2 linked regions of the Gottschalkia purinilytica genome follow. The protein of the gene in region 1 interacts with the protein of each later gene in a pairwise test. Links are inferred from orthologs where the notes say so. Each region holds a gene or a part of one and is shown in the gene's direction. Other genes may lie near its edges. The genes, in order: CLPU_RS12040 and ribD.

Region 1 (11,137 bases):
TAAAAATATTTTGTTGTCCAAGATTCACAATTCCAAGTATCGGTTACAATATCTTTATAAAATTCAGGTTCGTGACATGTAATAAGAATACTTCCTTTATATGCTTTAAGGGCACGTTTAAGCTCTTCTTTTGCATCTACATCAAGATGGTTTGTTGGTTCATCTAAAACTAAAAGATTAGTATCTTTATTAATGAGCTTACATAAACGTACTTTAGCTTGCTCACCACCACTTAAAACAACTACTTTACTTTCTATATGTTCAGTTGTTAAACCGCACTTTGCAAGAGCAGCTCGAACTTCATATTGACTAAGAGATGGGAAGCACTCCCAGATTTCTTCGATACAAGTATTATAATTTGCTTCTTTAATTTCTTGTTCAAAATAACCTATGTTTAGGTAATCACCAAGTAGGACAGAACCAGAACTCGGCTTTATTTCACCAAGTATACTTCTTAATAACGTAGTTTTCCCAATTCCATTTGCTCCAACAAGTGCGACTTTTTGTCCACGTTCCATGACCAAGTTTAGAGGTTTAGAGAGTGGCTCATCGTATCCTATGACTAGGTTATTTGTTTCAAAGATAATTTTTCCCGAGGTTCTAGCTTCTTTAAACTTAAATTCAGGTTTAGGCTTTTCTCTTGCAAGTTCTATAATTTCCATCTTGTCTAATTTTTTCTGTCTTGACATTGCCATATTTCTAGTAGATACACGTGCCTTATTCCTAGCAACGAAATCTTTAAGAGACGCAATTTCTTGTTGTTGCTTTTTATAAGCTACTTCTAATTGTTGTTTTTTTGCTTCGTAGACCCTAAGAAAATCATCATAGTTTCCAACATAACGATTTAGTTCTTGATTTTCTACATGATATATAATATTAATAACACTATTTAAAAAAGGAATATCATGTGAAATAAGGATAAAAGCATTTTCGTATTCTAGTAAATAACGTTTTAGCCATTCTATATGCTTTTCATCTAAATAGTTTGTAGGTTCATCTAAAAGAAGTATGTCTGGCTTTTCAAGAAGTAATTTGGCAAGTAGGACTTTAGTTCTTTGTCCTCCACTAAGATCTTGTACGTCCTTGTCAAGTCCAATATCATCTAGACCTAGACCACGACCAATTTCTTCAACTTTTGAATCTATAATGTAAAAATCATTATTTGTTAATGTATCTTGAATTGTTCCTAATTCTTCAAGCATTTGCTCTAATTCTTCTGGGCTAGCTTCTCCCATCTTTTCACATATTTGATTCATTTCTATTTCAAGGTCAAAAAGATATTTAAATGCATTTTTTAGGACGTCACGTATAGTTAAACCTCTTTCAAGTACAGTATGTTGATCTAAATAACCGATCCTAACTCGTTTTGCCCATTCAACTTGACCTTCATCTGGTTCTAACTTTCTAGTTATTATATTCATAAAAGTAGACTTACCTTCACCATTTGCTCCAATAAGACCAATATGTTCACCTTTTAAAAGTCTAAAAGAAACATCATTTAAAATTGCTCGATTTCCAAATCCATGACTTAGATTTTTTACTGTTAAAATACTCATCTTGTACTCCCTTCGTTAACATTAATCATATATTACATAGTAAATTATATACGAGCTAACAGTTGTTTCAAAGTAAAATTTGATAGAATTAAAGTATGTATAGTTACAATATTAAATAATCAACATTTCTTATTTAAAGATTATATTAAAAAATTAAAAGGTGTCGACTTTGCCGACACCTTAAGAAACTATTTAGTATAAAAATCCATTATAAATTTATTTAAGTCCTTCTATTTGAGGCCCATGATTTTTTAATTCACTTACTGGAACTTTTATTACTTCATTACTATCAAGCATTTTAACTTCAGCTTCACCACTACGGCTATCTAAACTTTCAAGCCATACTTCTTTATTTTTATATGTTACTTTTATATTTTGATTTCCATTAAGGATACTATCTGCTCTATAAAGAAACATAAATTTTCCTCCTTTCATTATATCCTATACTTATAGTTTGGAATAAAAGAAAGAAAATATCCTTATAAAAATTTTCTAATCTATGATAGTTATTACATCTTCTAGCGGTTTTCTAGGAGGACTAATTATCTTTGAATCTTCAGGAACTCCAAGGGGTGTAATAGCAGCTAGATGATAATCTTCTTTTTTTAATCCTATAAAGTTCTCTATTTCTTTACCAGCATATATCGGTCCAGTCATCCAGCAAGTGCCATATCCCATATTAGCGGCAGCTAAAAGAAGATTTTCCATTGCAGCAGCTATATTTTGAATACCTGGTGATGGTTTTGAATAATATTCTAGTTCTTCATTAGATAATCCCTTAGATTTTAGAAGATCAATGCCAGTAATAGGATAAGGTCCAGCATAGACTAATATTACTATAGGAGCATTTTTAAATACAGTGTGATATTTAACATATTTTCTAAAGCTCTTACTTAGCTCTTCATCTGAAGTAGAACTAGCAAGTTCTTCATTTTTTTTCTCTACTATTTCGGCTAGTTGATTTATTTTTTCTTTATTTTTTATTACTACAAAGTGCCAGTTCTGAAGGTTTTTGCCTGAAGGAGCATATGTAGCTGCTTTTAAAATTTCTTTTAAGTCTTCAATAGGAACATCTCTGTCTTTGAACTTTCTTACACTATGTCTTTTATAGATGAAATCTAAATTACTCATATTATTCCTCCTTGACTATAAAAAATACATTTCAAATTAAAGTTTAACTTTAAAATATTTACTAATTTATCATATATAGTTAAATAGTATAAGATATTTAAAATATAGAAATATAATACTTAAAATAAAGTATTGTATATTTATTATTTGAAGTCTAAAAATATATATGATAACTTTGAGTAAAAAAATAGACATTTATATAAAAACTTTTATTTACATTAAATTATACTATAATATTTACATACTAAAAAAGAATATTATCTAGATCGTATGTTAAAATAATTACATATAAATAAAAATATAACTAACAGAAAATAAGTTTAAAAATTATTATATTTTAAGCTTTTTAACTAGAGTATTAATAGAAAGAAACTATGGTGGAAATGTATGGAAAAATTTTCGTTGAAGTTAAAACTAGATATTCATAGAAAACTAACTTATAATATATTAAATATTATGATGGACTAAGTTGAGTTTTAATAATTTATGTAAGAATAATTTTTAAAAATTTATTTAGTAAATAATTGCCTGTAATAGTTTTAACTAATAAGATACATAATTTATACTATATAAACCTCTGAGTTTTATAGTAGAGATATTTTAAGAATATATTTGGTAGGTTATATTTATAAGTGGGTATATTATAAACATAAATTCTACTTGAGTGGAGGGTTATGATGAATATTATAATAGATGATGAAGTAAAAGATGTTTTGAGAGGGAGAAGAAGAAATAATATAACGATAGATAAGGAACTTTTAGGTAGTTGCTGAGGTTCCTTGCCAGAGATATTTGTAAGGCTAAAGGAACCGGTGGATCCTAAAGAATATAAAAAATATGAAGTAGAAGAATATACTGTATATTTATTTGAAGATGCTGAAACGGAAGATACAATAACAATAAAATTATCTGATAGGGTTTCAGATTTACCAGATCAAGAAATTGTAGTAGAAGGATTGTTTTTATAATATTAGGCTATTGGTGTAATTAAAGATTTATTCTTATTTATTCCAATAGCTTTTTTGTGTGATTAATCTCACACTTTTTTTTGTTTTAATTCACATATTTAGCTTATACACAAAGGTTATAATTAATATATAATATTTGGTATAAAGAAATTTGAGTATTTAATTTAGAACGAAAATAATTAAAGATTAACTTAAATATAATTTACATTTTAGATATTAATATATTTAAAGTATTAATACGAAGAAGGAGTGGTTAGATATGGCTATTAGAAAAATTTTAGAGATAGATGAAGAAAAATGTGATGGTTGTGGACTTTGTATTCCAAAATGTGAAGAGGGAGCTATAAGAATAGTAAATGGTAAAGCAAAGCTTATAGCAGATAATCTTTGCGATGGTCTTGGAAACTGTTTAGGACATTGTCCTAAAGATGCTATAAAGCTAATAGAAAGAGATGCTGATGAATTTGATGAAAAGGCAGTTGAAGATCATCTAAATAATATGAAAGCTTCTAAGAGTAATCATAATATAGGTGGCGGATGTCCAGGAACTAGAACTATGGTTTTAAATAGACAATCAAATAGTGATGAAAGTCATCAATCAATATCATCAGGGGACATAGAAATAAAGATCAAACCACAATTAACTCAGTGGCCAGTACAATTAAAACTAGTTTCAGAGCTTGCTCCTTTTCTAGATGGTAGGGAGTTACTGATTGCGGCAGATTGTGTACCTTTTGCTTACCCTAACTTTCATTTAGATTTATTAAAAAACAAATCAGTAGTAGTAGGATGCCCAAAACTTGATGATATAAAATTTTATATTGAAAAGCTTACTAATATGATTAAGTTAAATGACATAAAAGGAATAACTGTAGCACATATGGAAGTACCATGTTGTACTGGAATAGTTATGGCAGCAGAAGAGGCAGTAAGATTATCAGGTAAAAATTTAGAAGTAAAAAAAGTTAGGATAACTATAAATGGAGAAAAACAAGAACACTAATAGAAGATTTTATATTTTATTTTTATAATTATAAAAACATTGTTAATATCAATTAGGTTTAATGATATTGACAGTGTTTTTTTATTATATCTAGCTTAATAATTTATGGATATGATTTTAAAGAATTAGTATTAATACTAATTTAACATAATTTCTTTCCTTGATAAATTATGTTTAAATAAAAGAAGACTATAGACCTTTATATAAATCTATCTTACAATATAAAGAGATAAATTTATTAAAAAGTTACTTATTTTTAATATTATATTGAATATCTTATATATAATTTGCTTGAATAGACAACCACCTATAAAAATTAAAAAAATATTAAGATAAATTTAATAAAATTGTTAAACTTATAGGATATAATTAAAGTTAGAATAAATTTAATAGAAATATTAAAGATATAGTTTATAATATAAATTGAGGTAACTTTAAAAAGATAATTTAAAATAATGTGTATTTTAAATGTAACAGGAGGATATTTTATGGACCAATTTCAACCAATGATGGCCAATAAAGGAAAAGAACTAAGTATTGAGTTAAGTGAAAGAAAATTTGTTCGTATCCCTGTAAAAACTCACTTAATTACTAAAGATGATAATATTGTAGATGTAGTTTGTAAATATGTAAAAGACAAAATAGAAAATGACGATATAGTATTTGTAACAGAGAAGATTATTGCTATTACTCAAGGGAGAGCTATTCCTTTAAAAGATATTAAGCCAAGCTCTTTAGCTGTATTTTTATCTAAATTTGTTACGAAAACTCCTGCAGGGATAGGCTTAGGAATGCCTGAAACTATGGAGATGGCTTTAAGAGAATGTGGTGTATTAAGAATTTTATTTGCGTCTATTATAGGAGCTATTACTAAGGTGCTTTTTAGAAGAAGAGGAGACTTTTATCGTATAGCTGGATACAAAGCTCGTTCAATTGATGGACCTACGGAAGGAACTATTCCTCCTTATGATACTCATGTAGTTTTGGGACCTAAAAATCCTGATCAAGTAGCTAAAACTTTAAGTGAGTCTTTAGGCAATGTAAAAGTAGCTGTAGTAGATATAAATGATATTGGAGGAAATATTTTAGGTGTATCTCATGATAGTATAGATACTGAAGAATTGATTAAAATTTTAAAGGACAATCCTTTAGGTCAAGGGGGAGAACAGACTCCTATGGGAATAATAAGAGAATTAAAATAATATATTAATTAGATAAGAAAAGACTACCTGCATAGGTAGTTTTTTGTTACATAGAGAGATCCATAAGCGAGGCTTATGGATATTTATTTTAATTGAAACTATTATATTAATTACTATTAAGTAATAAAATTATACTTTAAAAAGGAGTTTTTTTACAATATGACAGTATTCTACTTTATTTCTAATTGCCAAAGGTAAGAATAATATGATACAATGGGAACAACTATTAGTAGTAGGTACTAAAATCATACAACAAACTATCCTAGGAGGAATAGATGGTGGATATAAAAGATATAAAAGATTTAATATTAACAATTGATAAGACCAAAATAGATAAAGTTGATATAGAAAATGGAAATTTTAAAATAAGTATTTCAAAAAATAGTGAAGTTTCAGAAACTAAGAATACTAAGGTATATAGTCAATCACATGTTATAAAAGATGAAATACAAGATATAGAGGATAAAGATGAAGTTATAGAAGTAAAAGATTTAAATGTAGAAGATGATGAAAGAGCTTTATCAGAGGATATGTATATAATTAAATCTCCAATAGTGGGGACTTTTTATGGAGCATCTAGCCCAGATGCAGAGCCTTTTGTTAAAGTAGGAAGTAAAGTAAACGAGGGTCAAACTCTTTGTATAATAGAGGCTATGAAAATAATGAATGAAATTGAAAGTGAAGTTTCAGGAGAAATATTTGAAATTTTAGTAGAAAATGAAGATATAGTAGAATATGACCAGCCTTTGATGATAATTAGGAGGTAGTTTGATAAATGTTTAAAAAAATACTTATAGCCAATAGAGGTGAAATAGCTTTAAGAATTATAAGAGCATGTAAGGAAATGGGAATTGAAACAGTAGCAGTATATTCGGATATAGATAGAGATTCCTTGCATGTTCACATGGCTGACGAAGCTATATGTATAGGCCCTGCTAACTCTTCTAAAAGTTATCTGGATATAAAAAATATAATAACTGCTGCATTAATAACTAATTCAGAGGCTATACATCCAGGATATGGATTTCTATCAGAAAATCCAAAACTCGTAGAAGTATGTAAGATGCATGATATAACATTTATAGGTCCTGATGAAGAACATATAAACAAAATGGGAAACAAATCAGAGGCTAGAAAAACTATGATAGAAGCAGGTGTACCTGTTGTACCAGGATCTGAGAGTTCTACTACAGATTCATCGGAGGCTTTAAAAGTAGCAAAAGAAATTAAATTTCCTGTCATGATTAAAGCTGCTAGCGGCGGTGGTGGTAGAGGAATGAGAATTGTATATAATGAAGAGGAATTCATAGAAAAGTTTGACACTGCTAAAGCTGAAGCTAAGTCTGCATTTAATGATGACTTAATGTATGTAGAGAAATTTATAGAAGAGCCAAGACACATAGAATTTCAGATACTTGCTGACAAGTATGGGAATACAATTCACTTGGGAGAAAGAGATTGCTCATTACAAAGAAGAAATCAAAAGGTTATAGAAGAAGCACCTTGTAGTATTATGAAAGATGACCTTAGAAGCAAAATGGGGGAATCAGCGTTAAAAGCAGCTAAAGCAGTTAATTATGTAAGTGCTGGGACAATTGAATTTTTATTAGATAAATATAATAACTTTTATTTTATAGAGATGAATACTAGGATTCAGGTAGAACATCCCGTAACAGAACTAATAACAGGTTTGGACCTAATAAAAGAGCAAATTAGAATAGCTTATGGAGAAAAACTAGAAGTTAGTCAAGATAATATTAAAATAAATGGTCATGCTATAGAATGTAGAATTAATGCCGAAGATACTGACAAGAACTTTAGACCATCTCCAGGAACTATAGAAGATTTACTTATTCCTGGAGGATATGGTACTCGAATAGATAGTCATATATATAGCGGATATAAAATACCACCTACTTATGATTCAATGATAGGCAAATTAATAGTGTGGGGAAGTAATAGAGAAGAAGCCATAAGTAGAATGAAAAGAGCTTTAGATGAGACTATAATAACAGGAATTCATACTAATATAGAGTTTCATAAACAAATACTGGAGAATGAAAGCTTTGTAAAAAATAAGATAGATACATCTTTTCTAGAAAAAGAGATAATATCAAGGTAAATGGTTGAGAGGAGGAACAATATGCTAAAAGACTTGTTCCAAAAAAAGAAAAAATATGCAACGATAACTCTATATCAAAGTAAGAATAAAACTTCCTATGATATGGAGTATAAAACTAATAATAGTGAAGATAAGAAAGAAAAGATTGAAATAAAGCTAGATGAGAATATATGGGCAAGATGTGGTGAATGTGAAGAAATAGTATTAAAAAAGGATATAGCTGATAACTTTAACATATGTACAAAATGTAATCATCACTTTAGAATTGGTGGAAAAGAACGTATAAATTTAATAATAGATGAAGGTACATTTGTAGAATACGATAAAGATATGAGTTCAGCTAATCCTATTGATTTTCCTGAATATGAGGAAAAAATTGATAAAGCTAAAGCTCAATCTAATTTAGAAGATGCTGTTATAACCGGAGAAGGAAAAATAAAAGATAACCCATGTGTAATTTGTGTTATGGATTCTAAATTTATGATGGGAAGTATGGGATCAGTAGTTGGAGAAAAAATTACTAGAGCTATAGAAAAAGCTATTGAGAAGAGGTTACCTGTGATTATATTTTCTGCATCAGGAGGAGCAAGGATGCAAGAGGGTATACTGTCTTTAATGCAAATGGCAAAAACATCAGCTGCATTAGGAAAATTAGGAGAAGAAGGACTACCTTATATATCTGTTCTTACTGATCCAACTACTGGAGGAGTAACTGCTAGCTTTGCTATGTTAGGAGATATAATAATTTCAGAGCCTAAAGCCTTAATAGGTTTTGCAGGGCCTAGAGTTATAGAACAAACGATAAGACAAAAGTTACCAGATGGATTTCAAAAAGCTGAGTTCTTACAAGAAAAAGGATTTGTAGATAAAATAGTTCATAGGAAAGACATGAAAGATACATTAGCTAATATACTATTTATTCACTCATTAGGGGGTGAAGGAGTTGAATAATACCCTTGAATTTGAAAAGCCTATAGTAGAATTACAAAATAAAATCTATGAATTAGAGTGCTTTGCTAAGGATAAAGATGTAGATTTATCTGAAGAAATAAATATTTTAAAAAATAAAGTAGAAAAAATGAAGAAAGAGATATATACTAATCTAACTCCTTGGCAAAAAGTTAAAATAGCGAGAGCACAGGAAAGACCAACGACTTTACAGTATATAGAAAGAATAGTACCAAATTTTATAGAATTTCATGGAGATAGGCTATATGCAGATGATAGTTCTATAGTTGGAGGAATAGGAATACTAGAAGGAGTACCTGTGACTGTTATAGGACATCAGAAAGGGAAAGATACAAAGGAAAATATAAAGAGAAATTTCGGAATGCCACATCCAGAAGGATATAGAAAAGCTTTGAGACTTATGAAACAAGCGGAAAAGTTTAAAAGACCTATAGTTACTTTTATAGACACGGCAGGAGCCTTCTGTGGACTAGGAGCTGAGGAAAGAGGTCAAGGAGAAGCAATAGCTATGAACCTTTTAGAAATGAGTAAGCTAAAAACTCCAGTTATATCTATAGTTATTGGTGAAGGTGGAAGTGGTGGAGCTTTAGCACTAGGCGTATCAGATAAAGTAGCTATGTTAGAGCACTCTATATATTCGGTTATAACACCTGAAGGACTTGCAAGTATATTATGGAAAGATTCAGGACTTGCTAAAGATGCTACTGAAGTTATGAAACTTACGTCACAAGACCTATTGAAGTTAAAGGTAATAGATGATATCATAGAGGAACCCTTAGGAGGGGCTCATAGAGATATAGATGATATGTCAAAAAGTATTAAGGATTATATATTAAGAGTCTTACCTAGTCTTGTGAATATTGATGTAGAAAAACTTGTTCAAAAAAGATATGAAAAAATAAGAGCAATAGGTGTATGGAAATAAAAAATATTTATTTGGATAAAAACAGGGTAAGAATATGTGAGCATATTTTTTACCCTGTTTTTTAAAAAAGGAGGAAAATTATGAGTTATAGAAAAAAGAATACTTTATATAGATTTTTAATTTTTATAGGTGTAGCTGTTATCCTAGCTATTTTCATTGGATTTGATAATGATAATGTGGATAATGAATCAAAACGAAATACTATAGGACTAGAGAAGAAAACGTTTAACTTACAAAAAATAAAGATATAGATTATAATTAAGACATTTTGGTAAATAAATATAGAAATTTTTAGTTAAAAGTGATAAAATCTAGGAATAGATAATTTGTATTAAATTGAAGTTAGAGGTTATTATTAATATAATATATGATACTTTTTAACTACACAGTTTGACTAAACTAGATTTTTCACTTTTATGTGGTTAGAAAAGCTAGAAGATGAAAGGAGAAAGTAATGAAGTACTTTTTTAAAATCTTTGTTGTAGCTTTTATTTTATTTACCTTTGTAATTGGAATTGGAGCAGGTGTCTATTATAGAACTCACTCTAAAATGGAAAAAGAGTCTACATTATCTGAAGAAGAACTAAACAAAATTAAAGATCCCTTAGAAAGAGCTATAAAGACAAAGGGAAATAAAGTAGTGAATGCGTTGTTATTAGGAATGGATGGATCTAGAACTGATACTATTATGTTTGGTAGTTTTGATACGGAGAATAAAAAACTACATATAATTTCTATACCTAGAGATACTTATTACTATAGAAAAGGATATGGATATGCAGATCAAAGAAAGATAAATGCTGTCTATGGAGCTGAAAAAATAGAAGGAGTAAAAAGTGCTATAAAAGATATATTAGGAACTGATATTTCTATTGATTATTATGCTATGATAGATTATAAGGGAGTAGAAAAGATAGTAGATTCAGTTGGAGGAGTAGAAGTAGATGTACCTTTTGACATGGAATATTTTGATCCTACAGATAAACCACCGTTACGTATAAATATACCAAAAGGAAGACAGACATTAAATGGTAAAAAAGCCATAGAGTTTTTAAGATTTAGACATAATAATGATTATACTGTAGGTTATAAAGAAGGGGATATTGGAAGAATAAAAGCTCAGCAACAATTTGTATCTTCTTTTATTAAAAAATCATTAAGTATAAAGTTACCGAAAGTTATTAGCACTGCTCTTGATAATGTAGAAACTGACATAAAGTTAAAAGATGCGTTATACTATGGTCCAGAAGCTATTGGAATA
Region 2 (11,173 bases), on another replicon or contig:
TTTAAAAAATGTATAAACATTACAATCAATATATTTTTATATTTTAAATATATTAAAGAAACCATTATTCCAAATACAATTGCTCCAATAGCTCCTAATGAATTATGAAGTATTCCAAACAATATGGATGAAGCTATTATTGAACTAGCTACACTCCATCTTATACTTAATCTATTTAACATAACTCCTCTAAACATAAACTCTTCAATTATTGGAGCTATAAATGTTCCAGATATAGATGCAAACATTATTGAGCTTAGGCTTTTTTCGTCATAAAATGACTGATCATTTAAAAGACCTTCTATACTATTAGGTGCTAATAGAAAGACCAAATATAGTATTACAAAAGAAAATCCCATAGACAATATCATATTTGAACTAAGAATAGTTATTATTTCTTTCCACTTTAAATTACTCTTAAAATTTTTTATTAACGGCATTAATTTAACCTTATTTTTTATTATTTTAGAACATATCCAAATAAAAAGTAAAATATTAATAATTAAATTCCAAAAACTAAAATCTAATATTTTATATTTTTTAAAATAAGGAAAAGTAGAAATTATCGCCACTGCTATATTTATTAGAATATATACTCCTACCATTCTTCTTAGCTTTATGCTCCTAAAAACTTCCTCCATTCCTCTCCCCCTAAATTTAAAAATATCTTTAAATAACTCCTAACTAAATTTCTATATCTAATACTTTCGTATCTATTTAATATCTATTAAGCTTTGAACATACTCTAACACACTATAATACCCTTCAAAAGGATATCCTTTACTAAATCTATCTATTAATTCATTATACTCCCCTGCCCATTCATTAAAACCCCTTTTATCTAACATATTGTTATCTTCTTTGATATATTCTTTATTAGTAATATTTTATTTTAAGCTCTTAAACATGATCCAAGTAAGAACCATACTGTAGCTACTTCATACACACTTATATAGTCTGGTTCATATACTTCTATTTCTACATACCTACTGAAGCCATCATGTATACATTTTGCAAGAAGATGATTATATCTTCCATAAAAGTAAGGTTGTACTGCTGCACTATCATTTACTATTTTAATTGGTGTTTTTTTATTTTCATATTCAAAATATCTATTAGGATCTATTCTTTGAGACTTATCTCTAAAAACGTACTTATGCTCCTCCTTATCATCATAAATAGTTAGATTCCATCTGTTATTTTCTTTTACATCTGTAGTGTTATCTAAAACTAAATCCATTATTTTGTTTAATTCCTTATCTAGAGCCTGAACATTTATATAAAGCTTATCCATAAAAAAATAATAAGATAAAATTTTATGTTTTAATTTATGATAAAATCGTTCTACATATCCAACTACCTTCTTGTCTTCATCATATATAGGGACCTTTTTTTGGAAATTAGTTAAAAATAAAACTGGGAATTTAATTGTATACTTCTCCACAGAAGTACCTACTGCTGATGTCATAAAGTTTTCCTCCATTACTCTTATGCTCTTAATATATATCTATAAGTATTATAATACAAAATAAAACAAAAATGTCTAACATCCCACATCCAAAAATGTTTTTAAAAGGTAAAATATATAATTAAGTGTAAAATATTATTCTTTCTTCATTTAATAATCTTATAATACTTATAAAAAACTCACTTATAATTTTATAAGTGAGTTTAGATTTATTTATCATATTTATATATATTTTATATTTTTTTGATTATAGTGAGCTAATAATATGTTCTTCTATATTCCATAATCCTGTTATCCAATCTTGATAAAATTCTTTCTCATGGCAAACAAGAAGTATCGTTCCATCATAATTTATAAGTGCTTCTTTTAAGGCTGATTTTGCATCTACATCTAGATGATTTGTAGGTTCATCGAAAATAATCCAGTTACTTGGTTTCATCATGAGCTTACATATTCTCACTTTAGCTTGCTCTCCCCCACTTAATGTGGACATCTTTTGAAGGACGTGTTTCTGACTAAGTCCACATTTTGCAAGAGCCTCTCTTATTTCTTTCTGGCTTTTTTGAGGAAATTCATTCCATATTTCTTCAACAGGAGTATTATTACTTGTAGCTGATTCTTGTTCAAAATATATCGGATAAAGGTAATCCCCCAGCTCAACTTTTCCTTTTAGTGAAGGAATAATACCTAGAATAGTTTTCAATAAAGTCGATTTTCCAATACCATTACAACCTGTAATAGCAATTTTTTCTCCTTTCATAAGATTCAAGTTTAGATTGCTTATTATAGGATAGTTATATCCTATATCCATGCCTGAACTTTTAAATATAAGCTTTCCTGACTCTCTAGATTGCAAAAATGAAAATGAAGGTTTTGAAAGTGTTTTTGGCTTTTCAAGTCTCTCTATTTTATCCAGCTGTTTCCTTCTACTTTTAGCTCTTTTACTCGTGGAAGCTCTCACAATATTCTTACTTATGAAATCTTCTAGACGTGCAATTTCTTGTTGTTGTTTATTGTACTGCTCAATATACCTTTTAGATTCACTATCTTTAAGCTTTAAAAATTCATTATAGTTTCCAGGATATCGTTTCAAATTAGCAAATTCAATATTATAAATTACATTTGTTATATTATTTAGAAATTCTGTATCATGAGATATAACCATAAAATTTTTAGGATAATCCTTTAAATAGTTGGATAACCACTCTATGTGTTCTTTATCCAAATAGTTAGTAGGTTCATCTAAAAATAAAATATCAGGACTTCTAAGAAGAAGCTTTGCAAGCTTTACCTTAGTCCTTTGACCACCACTTAACTTATCAACAGAAGTATCCATCCCTAGTATATCTAAACCAAGTCCATTAGCCGTATTATCTACAAGACTATCTATTCTATAAAAATCACTTGCATATAAAATATCTTGAAGTCTTCCAAATCTATTTAAAAGTTTTTCACTTTCACTACCATTGACATTAGAAAGTTTATCAGCTACTTCTAGCATTTCTTTTTCTATTTGAAAAAGTTCATCAAATGCAGACTTAAGAGTTTCTCTAATAGTATAGCCCTTTTCAAGTCCTGAAAGCTGATCAAGATATCCTATGTTAATAGATGGCTGCCGATATACTCTTCCTTCATCAGGAATAAGTTTACCTGTCAAAATATTGAAAAGTGTGGTTTTTCCTGCACCATTAGCTCCTACAAGTCCTGCATGTTCTCCTTTCACCATACGAAAAGATGCATTTCTTAATAATACTTTATCTCCAAATCCAAAACTTAGATTTTCAACATTTAAAATACTCATATATATATACCTCCTTGAAATAAAAAAAGGAAAGAGGATGTTAAAAACTCCTCTTTCCTAAAAATATTTATCAATATTATTATTAAAGTGCATAAAAGTTCCTATAAAGCTCATATAAAAAATAAAAGTATAAAGAAAGACTTTATACTTGCAACAAATCAACATTATAAAACTAAATTTATATAAAAAAAGTTCTATAATTTAATAAGCTTATAGGAATTAATTGCAACAAAAAAGAGTCTTATCATTCACATTGTAGTTTTTATTTAATTAGTAGCTAAAAAAGGACGCACTTCTCCCTATGTTAATAGCTAGCCAATTAAAAAAACTACAATATTACTCATGATAGACTCCATCTCCTTCAAAATAAAATTTGTTAATTAAATATATTATATATATAAACAAATCAAAAGTAAATAACAAATTACTTAATTATACATTTATGTGATCTGTAATTAATAAAAAAATATTTAATATATTAGTATTTTCATAATTTTCTATAGTATAGGTGAAAATAGCCTAGCAGCTGAACCTTGAATTTTTTCCAATATTGATCTATCTTTATAGTCTTGATAAGTAAATTCTACACAGTCTTGAAGATCTTTTAAATACTGTACTTTAAGTTCATCTACAGTTCTAGTATCATATATAAATCCATTAACTTCAAAGTTAATGTTAAAACTTCTTACATCCATATTAGTAGTTCCAACAGATGCCATATCATCGTCTACAATCACAGTTTTAGAATGTAAAAAGCCTTTTTTATATAAATAAATTTTTCCACCTGATCTTAATATATCTTCAAAATAAGTATATGAGGCTTTATGAACTATTCTATGATCAGATATTGAAGGAAACATTATTTTTACATCTACACCAGAAAGTATTGCATTTTTTAAAGCTGAAAGCATAGCTTCATCTGGTACAAAATAAGGTGTGTATATATACACACATTTTTTAGCATTAGTTATAGCCGTAAAAAATGCTTGTTTTATACTTTCCCATTTCGTATCTGGTCCACTTGATATTATTTGGATTGGTATTGTTCCCTTTATATCGTTTATGTCTAAGTCTACTTCCCTTTCCGTTATAACTTCTCCTGTAGCAATATACCAGTCTGTAATAAATATAGTATTAAGTCCTTCGGATGCTTTACCATATATCCTCATATGTGTATCTCTCCAGAAACCAAATCTAGGACTCTTATGACAATATTCATCTCCTACGTTTATACCACCAACATATCCTATGTTGCCATCTATTACAGCTATTTTTCTGTGATTTCTATAGTTAAGTTTTCTCGCCATAAAAGGTAATCTTGAGGGTAAAAATGGCTTTACTTCAATTCCTGCTTTTATCATATCTCTGAAATATTTCTGATGTAGTAGAACTAATCTCCAACATCCTCCTTCATCATAAAGCACCCTTACTCTTACATTTTCTTTAGCTTTTTTTATTAAAGCATTTTTTAATCTTTCTCCTATCTCACCTTTTTTTATTATAAAATATTCTATATTTATAGATCTCTTTGCATTTTCTATATCTTTAATTAAACTTTCGAATTTACTTATTCCTTCATGAAATAATGTTAAATCATTCTTTAAAGTTATAGGGGCAAAAGATGTATTTAAGTTAATCTTCATAATCTTTCTACTAACTTCACTATGATAAAAACCGTCTATTAAACTTTTATTCTCTTTCAATAACTTTAATTGATTTTTTATTTCATTTCTAATCTTTATCCCTATATCTTTTGTTTTAGAAATTTCTAAATACTCTTTATATACTTTATCTATCCTTCTAATTTTATTTTTTCTAATGTTTTGTCCAAATATAAGATATATAATTATACCTATTATTGGTTGGATATATATTAATAAAAGCCACGCTAATGTTCTAGATGGATCTCTGTTCTCTAAGAATATAATTAGTCCAGACGTAATTATTGATAAAATCATAAGTCCACCAAATACATTCGTGAAGCTATATTGACCTATAATAGAACTCATCATAAACTTTACCTCTCTTTTTCATGATATAAAGCATTTTGATTATGAATATTTTAGCACAAATATATTTATTAAACGAATATATTTTAATAAAAATAAAATTAAAAGTAAAAAATACCTCTTATAGTTAAAATACAATTCTAGTTTATATTATATTCTTTAGAAATATAATAAACATATTTATATTGACACTTATTATAAATAATGGTATTTTAAGAATAACAATAAAATAAGTTTAATCTTCAGGGCGGGGTGAAAGTCCCCACCGGCGGTAAAGCCCGCGAACCGTAAGGTTGATTCGGTGAAATTCCGAAGCCGACAGTCACAGTCTGGATGGAAGAAGATATATCATGTGCTTTTTATTTATATTCTGAATTAGCATAGACTAAATTCTATTAAAATATGCTAAGTAAATATATTTAACATGTAATCAATAGCCTTGAAGTTTAACTTTAAGGCTATTTTTTATTTTCAAATATTATAGGTATAATTGTTTATTTTACAATATCTTATTAAATCTGAGGTGCATTAACTATGGATAATATATACATGAAAAAGGCTATAGAGTTAGCAAAAAAAGGTATAGGATATGTTAATCCTAATCCTTTAGTAGGTGCTGTTATTGTTAAAGACAATAGAATTATAGGTGAAGGATATCACAAGATCTATGGAGATTATCATGCTGAAATAAATGCATTAACAAGTGCTACAGAAAATGTTCGTGGTTCAACTATGTATGTCAATCTTGAGCCTTGTTCTCACTATGGTAAAACTCCACCTTGTGTAAATACGATTATTAAAAGCGGTATAAAAAAAGTAGTAATAGGTATGAAAGATCCAAATCCTTTGGTATCTGGAAAAGGTATAAATGTTCTTAAGAATAATGAGATAGAAGTAACCACAGGCATTATGGAAGAAGAGTGTAAAAAACTAAATGAAATATTCTTAAAATATATAACTACAAAAACTCCCTTTTGTATATTAAAATCTGCTATGACTTTAGATGGAAAAATTGCCACCTATACTGGAGATTCAAAATGGATAACAAATAGTATTTCTAGAAATTATGTTCATGAATTGAGGCATAAGGTCTCTGGAATCATGGTTGGTATTGAAACCATTTTAAAAGATAATCCCTTTTTAAATACAAGACTTAATAACAAACAAGGTACCGATCCAGTAAGAATAGTTATTGATACTAAAGGAAGAATTCCCCTAGATTCAAATGTACTTAATATTAAATCTAGTGCCAAAACTATTATAGCAACTACAACTCTTATTCCTAAAGACAAGTTAAAACTCCTTGAAAATATTGGATGTGAGGTCATTATAGCACCACTAAAAAATAATCGTGTTGATTTAAACTACCTTATGAAGGCCTTAGGTGATAAGAAAATTGATAGTGTTTTATTAGAAGGTGGTGGTGAATTAAACTTCAGTGCATTAGAAGAAAATATAGTTGATAAAGTCAATATGTTTATTGCTCCTAAAATTATAGGAGGATCAAGTTCTAAAACTCCTGTAGGTGGCTTTGGTGTAAATCTTATTAAAGATTCATTCAATCTATATAACACTAAAGTGCATACATTTGAAAGTGATGTCATGATAGAAGGTTATCTGAAAAAGGAGGGGTAATATTTATGTTTACAGGACTTGTAGAAGAAGTCGGTACTATACAATCTATAATCAGTAACTCTAAGTCTTCGAAAATTATAATAAAAGCAAAAAAAATACTTGAAGATATTAAACTAGGAGACAGTATAAGCACTAATGGGGTGTGTTTAACAGTAGTGGACTTTAGCAATAGTACGCTTTCTGTAGATGTCATGCCTGAAAGTATGAGAAGAAGTAATTTAAAGCACTTATCTATTGGAACTAAAGTCAACTTAGAAAGAGCCTTAAAACTTAGTGACAGACTAGGTGGGCATTTAGTCAGTGGACATATTGACGGAACTGGAATCATATCAGGATATGAAATTGAAAGTAATGCAATATGGCTTACTATAAGTGCTCCTTATAATTTATTAAAATATGTTGTTGAAAAAGGTTCTATAGCTATTGATGGTATTAGTCTAACTGTAGCTTATGTAGATAAAAATGTATTTAAAGTATCTATAATACCTCATACCAAAGAAATAACTACTTTAATTAATAGAAAAATAGGTGATGAAGTTAACTTAGAATGTGACATGATTGGAAAATATGTTGAAAAACTACTAGGTATTAAACATCAATCAAGTGATAACGAGAATATTAACTTTGAATTTCTAAATAGATATGGATTTATCTAAAGTAATGTTTTTCTCAGATAAAAGTATTTTCTAAAGTTTTTTAAACTTCTATTTTAAAAGGAGGAGTACAATGTATAAGTTTAATACTATTGAAGAAGCAATAGAAGATATTAAACAAGGAAAAATGGTAGTAGTTATTGATGATGAAGATAGAGAAAATGAAGGAGACTTAGTTATGTCTGCTGAGAAAGTTACTCCAGAAGCTATAAATTTCATGGCTAAATACGGTAGGGGACTTATATGTATGCCTATTATAAAAGAGAGATTAGAAGAGCTTAATATACAACCAATGGTATATAAAAATACTGACTCACATCATACAGCTTTTACCGTATCTATTGACGCTATAAACACAACTACTGGTATATCTGCTCATGAGAGAGCTACTACTATTTTAAAAGTTCTCGATCCAAACTCTAATAAAAATGACTTTAAAAAGCCTGGTCATATATTTCCTTTAGAAGCTAAAAAAGGTGGTGTCTTAGAAAGAGCCGGGCATACAGAAGCAGCTATTGATTTGGTGAAACTATCTGGTCTTTATCCCTCTGGCGTTATATGTGAGATTATGAATGAAGATGGATCTATGGCTAGAGTTCCAGACCTAATGAAATATGTTAATAAACATAATTTAAAAATTATTACTATAGCTGATTTAATATCGTATAGAAGAAAAAGAGAAATGCTTGTAAAAAAAGTAGCAACATCCAATCTACCTACAAGATATGGGAACTTCAAAATGATCGGTTATGAAAATACTCTAAATGAAGAACACCATGTTGCTTTAGTAAAAGGTAATATATCCAGTAATAGTCCTGTATTAGTAAGAATTCATTCCGAATGTCTTACTGGTGACGCTTTTGGTTCTTTAAGATGTGATTGTGGTGAACAGTTTGACTCTGCTATGCAAAAAATTGCAAATGAAGGTACAGGAGTTTTAATATACATGCGCCAAGAAGGAAGAGGCATAGGATTAATAAATAAAATAAAAGCTTATTCCCTTCAAGACAAAGGAATGGATACTGTAGAGGCTAATTTAGCTTTAGGATTTCCTGAAGATATGAGGGACTATAGTGTAAGTGCTCAAATATTAAATAATCTTGGGATTAATAAAATCAAACTAATGACTAACAACCCTAGAAAAATTAGCGGTCTCTCTGACTATGGTATAGAAATTGTTAGTAGAATTCCTATCCAAACGAATCATAATGAGAGAAATGAATATTATCTAAAAACAAAAAAAGAAAAAATGGGACATATATTAGATTTTGAGGAGGCAAAATAGTATGAAAGTATTTGAAGGTAAATTAATTGCTAAAGATTTAAAATTTGGAATAGTAATTGGAAGATTCAATGAGTTCATAAGTAGCAAGTTACTATCGGGAGCCATTGATGCTTTAACTCGCCACGGTGTAGATCAAGAAAACATAGAAATTTCATGGGTTCCTGGAGCTTTCGAAATACCTCTTGTTTCTAAAAAAATGATAAAATCAAATAAGTATGATGGTATCATATGTCTAGGAGCTATTATTAGAGGTTCTACTCCTCATTTTGACTATGTTTCAAGTGAAGTATCAAAAGGAATTGCTAGTGTATCTTTAGAAACTGAAAAACCTATAATTTTTGGAGTCTTAACTACTGATACTATAGAGCAAGCTATAGAAAGAGCAGGTACAAAGTCTGGAAACAAAGGATTTGAAGCTGCTGTTACTGCAATAGAAATGGCAAATCTACTAAAACAATTTTAATAAGTACACACTTTAAAGGAGTTTAAATTAATACTAAATTTAGACTCCTTTAATATTACTGATCCTTTTTATATATTTTTTATAGTTACAAATGAATCAATCTCAAATATATCAATCTAATTAGTCTAGGAACTTATTCTTCTCTTTTAATTTTTTATTAATAGTTAGTCTAACACTTAAGTAACCCAACTATTTACTATTATTAAAAAAAATTATTCATATCCTGCTATCTATCCAATTAATTATATTTTCACATTGTGTATTAAATAACGACTTATAGGGAAAATTTAAATTAGTAAAGATAATATTAAGCATCAAAAAATGATTTAAAATTGTTTAATATAAAAAATAAACATAGGAATATTATATAAAAAAGGAGAGGTAATAATGTATCTATTCTCTTTTATTATTCTAGGTATTTTTATCTTAAATATGATATTTAGCATAATACTAGTATTTTTAGAAAGAAAAGATCCGGTTACAGCATGGGCTTGGATACTGGTTCTAACTTTTCTTCCTGTTATAGGTTTTATCTTATATATTGCATTTGGTCAAAATATAACTAGAAAAAAAGCCTTTGATACAAAAATTAAAAAAGATGAAACTCTATATAACTCTACTTTAGAACAAATAGGTTATAGTAAAGATAACAAAGTTAATTACGATGATAAAGATATTATTAACTATGAAGATATAATAAATATGCATTTAAATAGTAGTGATTCTATACTTACACAAAACAATGAAGTTGAGATATTTGTTGATGGTAAGGAAAAGTTTAAAAGTCTTATTGATACATTGGAAAAAGCAAAAGATCATATTCACTTAATGTACTACATAATAGAAAACGACGATTTGGCCAAAAAAATAGTGGATATTTTAACTAGAAAAGCTAAAAGTGGTGTTAAAGTAAGATTACTTTATGACTCTATAGGAAGTAAAAATTTAAATAAAGAATTTTTTAAAAGCCTAATAGAAGCAGGTGGAAAAGCTATGCCTTTCTTTCCTTCAAAAATTCATTCTTTTAGCCTTAGACTTAACTATAGAAATCATAGAAAATTAGTCATAGTTGATGGTACCTATGGATTTATTGGTGGTTTCAATATTGAAAATCAATGTATTGGTATAGACGAAAAAAACGGTTATTGGAGAGATACACACCTTAAAATAACAGGAGATGCGGTACATGATATGCAAATAAGGTTCTTACTTGATTGGAGATTTGTATCAGATGAACAAGTTAACTATCAGAAAAGGTATTATCCCAAAATAGATGTAGATAAGAACATAGGAATTCAGATTGTTACTAGTGGTCCTGATTCTGATGAAAAACATGTAAGAAACGGTCTTCTTAAAATGATAAACTCTGCAAAGAAATATATATATATTCAAACTCCTTACTTTATACCTGATAAAACTAGCTTAGAATGTCTTAAAATAGCTGCCATATCAGGAGTCGACGTTAAGATAATGATACCTTTCAAATCTGACAGTGCCTTTGTAGATTGGAGTACTTATTCATATGCAGGAGAATTGTTAGGGTATGGAGCTAAAGTCTATGTGTATAAAAAAGGTTTTTTACATGCTAAATCAATAGTTGTTGATAGCAGTATATCTTCTGTTGGTACTGCAAACTTTGATGTTAGGAGCTTCAAATTAAATTTTGAAGTCAATGCATTTATTTATAATAAAGATATCTCTTTAAAGCTAAAAGATATTTTTGAAAATGATTTAAATTATTGTAAAAGGATTACCTTTGATGAATATATTTCTAGGTCAAATGGTATGAAATTTAAAGAATCTTTTTCAAGACTCTTTTCACCTATTTTATAGTTAATTTAAAGTTATCCTTTAGTTTA

What was found.
Region 2: the proteins of CLPU_RS12040 (region 1) and ribD interact in binary tests that used the Escherichia coli proteins (3 or more experiments, as listed by UniProt). The link is inferred for Gottschalkia purinilytica from one-to-one orthologs.

The regions. Positions count from the first base shown.
Region 1 is NZ_LGSS01000012.1:71,705-82,841, forward strand. Bases 5,889-8,808 are described here. They hold CLPU_RS12040 (acetyl-CoA carboxylase biotin carboxylase subunit), read left to right. Parts: upstream 5,889-6,635; coding sequence 6,636-7,982; downstream 7,983-8,808. Other genes in these bases: accB (acetyl-CoA carboxylase biotin carboxyl carrier protein), read left to right, coding at 6,136-6,627; accD (acetyl-CoA carboxylase, carboxyltransferase subunit beta), read left to right, coding at 8,004-8,808. Outside these bases: CLPU_RS12005 (ABC-F family ATP-binding cassette domain-containing protein), read right to left, coding at 1-1,556; CLPU_RS12010 (H-type small acid-soluble spore protein), read right to left, coding at 1,773-1,973; CLPU_RS12015 (nitroreductase family protein), read right to left, coding at 2,049-2,687; CLPU_RS12020 (hypothetical protein), read left to right, coding at 3,467-3,655; CLPU_RS12025 (ATP-binding protein), read left to right, coding at 3,915-4,658; CLPU_RS12030 (coenzyme F420-0:L-glutamate ligase), read left to right, coding at 5,147-5,860; more of accD, read left to right, coding at 8,809-8,933; CLPU_RS12050 (acetyl-CoA carboxylase carboxyltransferase subunit alpha), read left to right, coding at 8,917-9,876; CLPU_RS17305 (hypothetical protein), read left to right, coding at 9,957-10,127; CLPU_RS12055 (LCP family protein), read left to right, coding at 10,331-11,137. UniProt on the Escherichia coli protein: This protein is a component of the acetyl coenzyme A carboxylase complex; first, biotin carboxylase catalyzes the carboxylation of the carrier protein and then the transcarboxylase transfers the carboxyl group to form malonyl-CoA.
Region 2 is NZ_LGSS01000008.1:23,221-34,393, forward strand. The notes cover bases 4,907-7,862. They hold ribD (bifunctional diaminohydroxyphosphoribosylaminopyrimidine deaminase/5-amino-6-(5-phosphoribosylamino)uracil reductase RibD), read left to right. Parts: upstream 4,907-5,812; coding sequence 5,813-6,913; downstream 6,914-7,862. Other genes in these bases: cls (cardiolipin synthase), read right to left, coding at 4,907-5,281; CLPU_RS09210 (riboflavin synthase), read left to right, coding at 6,919-7,569; CLPU_RS09215 (bifunctional 3,4-dihydroxy-2-butanone-4-phosphate synthase/GTP cyclohydrolase II), read left to right, coding at 7,640-7,862. Outside these bases: CLPU_RS09185 (CPBP family intramembrane glutamic endopeptidase), read right to left, coding at 1-641; CLPU_RS18020 (hypothetical protein), read right to left, coding at 714-848; CLPU_RS09190 (tubby C-terminal domain-like protein), read right to left, coding at 893-1,468; CLPU_RS09195 (ABC-F family ATP-binding cassette domain-containing protein), read right to left, coding at 1,716-3,269; more of cls, read right to left, coding at 3,767-4,906; more of CLPU_RS09215, read left to right, coding at 7,863-8,851; ribH (6,7-dimethyl-8-ribityllumazine synthase), read left to right, coding at 8,853-9,314; cls (cardiolipin synthase), read left to right, coding at 9,702-11,147. UniProt on the Escherichia coli protein: Converts 2,5-diamino-6-(ribosylamino)-4(3h)-pyrimidinone 5'-phosphate into 5-amino-6-(ribosylamino)-2,4(1h,3h)-pyrimidinedione 5'-phosphate.